DNA from 2 places in the Photobacterium sp. GB-50 genome. Region 1 is predicted to be linked to the other one. Evidence: predicted binding sites of a transcription regulator. Region 1 holds the regulator's gene; the other holds the start of a gene.
What was found. Region 1 encodes CRP, which controls carbon source genes, mostly activating them, when cyclic AMP is high. Its sites were predicted from a motif close to TGTGANNNNNNTCACA; they were not measured.

Region 1 (3,650 bases):
GGGGGGGAATAACCCGATGGTGATCTCCAATGCTTATGGTGATCTCAATGCTACCGTTTATACCATTTTACAATCTGCTTTTATCAGCGCAGGACAACGGTGTACTTGTGCTCGCCGACTATACTTACCCTTGGGTAGCGAAGGGGATGCGTTGTTGGCAGCTTTAGTGGAAGCAACCAAAGCGATTGTGGTCGATGGACCATTTGCCGAGCCTGCACCGTTTATGGGGCCTCAAATCTCCCGCCAAGCCGCAGACAATATTGTGCAAACTCAACGACAATTAGTATCGCTTGGTGGCGAAGTATTGGTAGAGGCAAAGCGCGGACAGGGAGCGGTGGTTACACCTGGGATCGTTGATGTTACGAATATCGAAAATTTACCCGATGAAGAATACTTTGGCCCATTATTGCAGGTAGTGCGTTATCAAGATCTTGCTCAAGCCGTGTGTCTTGCGAACGACACCCGTTATGGCTTATCAGCCGGGCTTGTATCAACCGATGATAGTGAATGGCAATATTTTATTGATCATATTCGCGCGGGGGTTGTAAATCGTAATCGCCAGTTAACGGGAGCGAGTGGAGATGCACCGTTTGGTGGCCCAGGAGCATCTGGTAATTTACGCCCAAGTGCTTACTACGCTGCTGATTATTGTGCTTACCCAATGGCATCAATGGAAGGTGAGGCAACATGCTTACCTGAGCAGTTATCTCCGGGTATTTCACTCTGAGACTAATAGGTTCACTGTATTACTTACAGTAAGGATTGTGCAGCATGGAACAATTATTTACCGCGTTATGGCAAGATTATACTCAGCGATTATGCCCTTCAGCGCTGAATATTCGGCAATTACTTACCGAAGATGCGCCACTTAGAAATGATCATATTGCGTTGCGTACTTTTGCACTACCGAAATGTGGTTTAGCAAGATTAGCGGCCCCTTTTATTGCGGTAGGTTATAAACCCAAAGGTCGATATCATTTCAAAGCGAAAAAGTTATATGCAGAGCACTTTGAACATCCCGATCCTGCTGCGCCTAAAGTATTTATTAGTGAACTGCAATTAGGATTATGTTCAACAGAGTTACAAACAGAAGTACGTCAGCTTGTCGATCAAGTTGATGATGCTTATTTTGCTGATCCTGCTTTTCTTTCTCAAGGTAAACCATGGCAATTAAGCCGTGATAGTTATCAGTTTTTAAATGCAGAAAGTGAATATGCAGGGTGGGTGGCAGCGCATGGTTTTGGTGCTAATCATTTTACTATTGATATTAATCAGCTTGAGCAATTTAATGAAATTTCTGAAGTGAACCATTTTCTCGAATCAAGTGGTTTTGACATTAATCAGGCGGGAGGTGCGGTAAAAGGCGATCCTACTGTGATGTTAGAGCAATCAGCAACCATGGCTGATAAAGTCATGGTCACGTTTTCTGATGGTGAGATGTTGGTCTCTGGCGGATTTTATGAGTTTGCTAAACGTTATTTACAGCCTGATGGTGAGATTTATACCGGATTTGTTGAAGCTTCGGCAGATAAGATCTTTGAAAGTACTTATAACTCTTGAACAGTGTAAACAAGGCAATAAAAAGCAGCCAATTGGCTGCTTTTTTTTAAATCTGTTAATTATCGAGGGGCGATCCCCAAATACCACTGTCTTCAACAGGACAGCGACGTAAACCTGTTTGCTGTTCTAAATAACAACGACGGTCACTAAAGCCTGTCATCTCAATAGTTGTAGGTTGAGGAGCGATAGCACCAGGTACAGTGGTGTAGCTATTCGGGGCAAAACGTTCAATATCCATATAAAAACCAAAAAAAGATGAACTCCATTCATTGCTTGAATTTAGCATTTAATTTGAGCAATACAAATTAATTAATGGCATTAATGACACACTTTTTAAAGGTATTTATGGGGGGATTATTAATCAATAAGAAATAAAAAAGCCGCAACAGTGTGCGGCTTTTTTCGTACGGTTAAAGACGTTAAAAATTAACGCGTACCGTAAACAACAATCGTCTTACCGTGAGCAGAGATAAGGTTCTGCTCTTCAAGCATTTTCAGAATACGACCCACTGTTTCACGAGAACAGCCAACAATTTGACCGATTTCTTGACGAGTGATCTTAATCTGCATGCCATCAGGGTGCGTCATTGCATCTGGTTGTTTTGCAAGATTTAGCAATGTCTGTGCGATACGACCTGTAACGTCTAAGAATGCCAAATCACCTACTTTCTGGCTTGTCACTTGTAGGCGACTTGCCATTTGAGCAGATAAGCGCATCAGAATATCAGGGTTAACCTGAATTAACTGACGGAATTTTTTGAATGAAATTTCTGCTACTTCACAAGGACTTTTCGCACGAACCCAAGCAGTACGCTCTTGATCTTCTTCGAATAAGCCAAGCTCACCAATAAAGTCACCTTGGTTTAGGTAAGAAAGGATCATCTCCTTACCTTCTTCATCCTTGATTAGTACAGCAACAGAACCCTTCACAATGTAGTACAACGTTTCTGCTTTCTCACCTGCGTGGATCAGCGTACTTTTCGATGGGTACTTGTGAATATGACAATGGGAAAGAAACCACTCTAAAGTTGGATCTGTTTGCGGTTTACCTGGAACCATATTACTAACTTCCTCTGCATTTGTTGCCCAACAGCATTGGTTTCTTTTCTAACTTTTATCACGAGAAAAAAAACTGCCTACTGATAGGGTATCCATTCAGCCGCTGGGCTGCAAGCTAACTTGAATAAGTTAGAGTGTATCCTTTTTCTGCGCCTTTTTCTTGATATTGATCTAGTAGATTCGTTCATTTCATATGGATAACTGTGCACAGGATCACAATGCGGCGAGATAATTTTAAGTGGTGCGATAAGTAATGATTATTACGACGATTTTTAGAGAGGAAAAAAGTTGTTATTAAGGCGGAGAATTAGGATTTACATTCATTATTTAATCAATAAGACTAGAGACAATTATTGGGCGTTTGAATAAGGATTAAGCGATGCAGTCCCGAGTAAAATGGGTAGAAGATATGACTTTTTTAGGTCAATCTAGCTCCGGTCATAGTGTAGTCATGGATGGTAATGGAGGGGATAAAGCTCCAAGTCCAATGGAATTGGTATTAATGGCGGCGGGAGGGTGTAGCTCAGTAGATGTTGTCAGTGGTTTACAATCCCAAGCGCAAAATATTGTGGGTTGTGAGGTTCTTATTTCAGCTGAGCGTCGAGAGCAAGCGCCACGTTTGTTTACCGCAGCCAATTTGCATTTTATTGTTTCAGGTTTTGATTTAAATGAAACCTTAGTGGCTAACACCATTGCTGATTCTTTAGAGAAATATTGCTCTGTATGCTTGATGATTGCTGAAAAGGTTAAGTTGACTCATTCGTATGAAATCATCACTGCTTAATAATGATTGAGATGAAAAAGGTTGGTGTTTGTGCCAACCTTTTTTCTATTTATTTTCGTTTGTGCAAACTTAACTGATTTTCCCTGTATTAATCAGTTTCTCGATAAGGGGGCGCATGATCAATTCCATTGCAAAACTCATTTTTCCACCAGGGACGACAAGCGTGTTATGACGTGACATAAATGAGCCTTGGATCATGGAAAGTAAATACGGAAAATCGACATTATTTAAACCGCGAAATCGGATC
Region 2 (3,650 bases), on a different contig from region 1:
TTACTTGCACAACCCGTCACCGCTAATGCAATAAAAGATGCTAACGCCGTAAGTTTAATAGTCATGATATATTCCTTTCTCCCGATATCTCTCTAAAAAAGTGAAGAGAAAATCAATACGAGCCCAAACGTTGGGTACTCAAAATGCCGGCCCTATCATTCCATGTTTGAAAATAATAAGGCCGGTTTTATTAAAGGTCTTGCGGTATTACTTAATTACTGAAGAATTCAGGTAATTATGGAAGTTTTACAGAAGATAGATCTTCTGACGCTGGGATTTTCTTCATTTCGCCAGCAACAATTTCAGCTAGAGGGCCAAGGATAACCTGAAGGTTATTTGAACCTAGTTTAACTACACCCATCGCACCTAGTGCTTTTAACGTTTTCTCGTTAGCAAGACTGCTGTCTTTTAGCGTTAGGCGTAGACGTGTAATACAAGCATCAATGTTCTCTAGGTTACCGTGACCACCCAGTGCTTTTAAGTACTGCTTCGCTAGCTCGCTAGTTTCTGCAGAACCTGCAACTGATGAAGTCTCTTCTTCGTCGTCTTCACGGCCAGGCGTTTTAAGGTTGAACTTAACAATCGCGAAGCGGAATACAAAGTAGTAGATGAAGAAGAATGCAATACCTTGAACAATCAGCATATACCACTGAACAGCTAGTGGGTTGCGTGATGACAAGAACATATCAACTAGACCTGCAGAGAAACCGAAACCTGCAATCCACTGCATAGATGCTGCGATGTATACAGATAGACCCGCTAGTGCTGCGTGAATTACGTACAGTACTGGTGCTAGGAACATGAATGCAAATTCTAGCGGCTCAGTAACACCTGTGAAGAATGATGCAAAACCAGCAGCTAGTAGTAGAGATGCTACGCGCTCTTTATTCTTCGCTTTCGCAGTGTGGTACATCGCAAGTGCCGCACCTGGTAGACCAAACATCATGATTGGGAAGAAACCAGCTTGGTACATACCAGTGACACCTGGAGTTGCTGTACCTTCAGCGATTGATTTCGCGCCGCCTAGGAAGTTAGGAATATCGTTAATACCTGCTACGTCAAACCAGAATACTGAGTTTAGTGCGTGGTGAAGACCTACAGGAATCAATAGACGGTTGAAGAATGCGTATAGACCCGCACCTACAGAACCCATACCTTGGATGCTTTCACCAAAATGTACTAGACCGCCGTAAATTGATGGCCAAACAACCATCAAGATACCTGCAATAACGATACCAGCAATAGATGTTAGAATTGGTACTAAACGCTTACCACTAAAGAACGCTAGTGCTTTGTGTAGTTCTACGTTTGAGAAACGGTTGTACAACTCAGCTGATACGATACCGACTAAGATACCTACGAATTGGTTATTGATTTTACCAAATGCAGCTGGAACTGCGCTTGGGTCAATACCTTGGATTTGCGCGACTGCACCCGGTGCAAGAAGCGTTGTTACCACAAGGAAACCTACAAAACCAGAAAGTGCTGCTGCACCATCTTTATCTTTAGACATGCCGTATGCAACACCCACTGCAAACAGTACAGACATGTTATCAATAATTGCCGCACCAGCCTTGATCAAGAAAGCAGCTAATGCAGAGTTTGCACCCCAGCCGTTCGGATCAATCCAGTAACCGATACCCATTAAGATTGCCGCTGCAGGAAGTACTGCAACTGGCACCATTAATGCCTTACCTACTTTTTGAAAATATCCAAGAATATTCACCCTTAGTTCCCCCTATGGTTTTCTTAGATGTAATTAAATAACTGTTTATAAGCTATCTGTATTAAGTTATTCGCAGTTTAAGAAATTAATTTCGCCCCGCAAATTAAAAGCTCATCATTTGTGATCTCAATCACCGACGGAGGTTAGAACTGAGTGATTTTGCTAGCTCGATCATAAAACTTATTTTATCATTCGAAACAAAGGCGCTATGTCGCTAAGATTTTTCCTGTTTTAACTTTCTTCAACGAGGTATCAACGTGAGACTAATCCCGCTAAATAACGCTAAAGATGTTGGTTTATGGTCAGCTCGCTACATCGCAGATCGTATCAATAAATTCGAACCATCAGCTGAGCGTCCATTTGTATTGGGTCTACCAACTGGTGGTACACCACTTGCAACTTACAAACGTCTTATCGAGCTATACCAAGCTGGTGAAGTAAGCTTTAAACATGTTGTTACTTTCAACATGGATGAGTACGTAGGCATGCCTGCAGATCACCCAGAATCATACCGTAACTTCATGTACAACAACTTCTTCAACCACGTTGACATCCAAGAAGAGAACATTAACCTTCTTGACGGTAACGCAGAAGATCACGTTGCTGAGTGCCAACGTTACGAAGATAAGATCAAATCTTACGGTAAAATCAACCTATTCATGGGTGGTGTAGGCAACGACGGCCACATTGCTTTCAATGAGCCAGCATCATCATTAGCATCTCGTACACGAATCAAAACACTAACGCACGAAACGCGTATTGCTAACTCTCGCTTCTTCGATGGCGATATCAACCAAGTACCTAAGTACTCGCTAACTATCGGTGTTGGTACTCTGCTTGATTCTGAAGAAGTCATGATCCTTATCACTGGCCACAACAAAGCACAGGCACTACAAGCTGCGGTTGAAGGCAGTGTCAATCACCTATGGACAGTATCTGCACTGCAGCTACATCCTAAATCAATGATTGTTTGTGATGAGCCATCAACTCAAGAGCTAAAAGTGAAGACCGTTAAGTACTTCCAAGAACTAGAAGCGGAAAATATTAACCACCTTTAATCCTATTAAGGAATATTCATGTACGCGCTTACCAACTGTAATATTTTTACCGGTAGCGAAGTGCTGAATAACCACGCCGTCATTATTGACGGCGTGAACATTCATGCAATCTGCCCGATTAATCATTTACTCGATGGCATCGACACTATCGATCTTCATGGTGCAAACCTCTCTCCTGGCTTTATTGACTTACAATTAAATGGTTGTGGAGGGGTGATGTTCAACAATGAAACCACCGCCGAAGCCATTGATATTATGCACCAAGCCAACCTAAAATCAGGTTGTACTAGCTTTCTCCCTACGCTTATCACCTCCCCCGACGAAGACATGAAACGTGCAGTTTCAGCTATTCGTGACTATCAAGCAAAATACCACAATCAAGCATTAGGCCTACACCTAGAAGGCCCTTATATTAATGTTGTAAAGAAAGGGGTTCACCGCCCGGATTTCATTCGTCCAGCGAGTGACGATATGATTGCGTTCTTGTGTGATAATGCTGATGTTATTACTAAAGTCACTCTCGCACCTGAACTGAATTCACCTGAGCATATTGAGAAACTGATTGATTCAGGTATTGTCGTATCGGCAGGACACAGTAATGCGACATACGAAGAAGCAAGACAAGGCTTCGATCTCGGTATTAGTTTTACTACGCATTTATTCAATGCGATGAGTCCAGTAGAAGGTCGTTCGCCAGGTCTAGTTGGCGCTATTTACGATAGCAGTGAAATCTATACAGGCGTTATTGCTGACGGTTTCCATGTTGACTATGCCAATATCCGCATGGCTCATAAAATGAAGAATACGCGTTTAGTTTTAGTGACCGATGCCACAGCTCCAGCAGGTGCAAACATCGATAGCTTTCT

Region 2: the regulator CRP is predicted to act here: its motif matches at 1,846-1,861, upstream of nagE (N-acetylglucosamine-specific PTS transporter subunit IIBC).

What each region holds. Positions count from the first base shown of each region.
Region 1 is NZ_PYNX01000009.1:17,710-21,359, reverse strand. Features, by position in the region: gene astD (succinylglutamate-semialdehyde dehydrogenase) at 1-727, shown strand, start outside; gene C9J41_RS12760 (DUF1338 domain-containing protein) at 772-1,560, shown strand; gene C9J41_RS12755 (hypothetical protein) at 1,616-1,798, opposite strand; gene crp (cAMP-activated global transcriptional regulator CRP) at 1,987-2,619, opposite strand; gene C9J41_RS12745 (OsmC family protein) at 2,999-3,403, shown strand; gene C9J41_RS12740 (phosphoribulokinase) at 3,473-3,650, opposite strand, start outside.
Region 2 is NZ_PYNX01000001.1:373,528-377,177, forward strand. Features, by position in the region: gene C9J41_RS01590 (beta-N-acetylhexosaminidase) at 1-65, opposite strand, end outside; gene nagE (N-acetylglucosamine-specific PTS transporter subunit IIBC) at 236-1,726, opposite strand; gene nagB (glucosamine-6-phosphate deaminase) at 1,984-2,784, shown strand; gene nagA (N-acetylglucosamine-6-phosphate deacetylase) at 2,803-3,650, shown strand, end outside.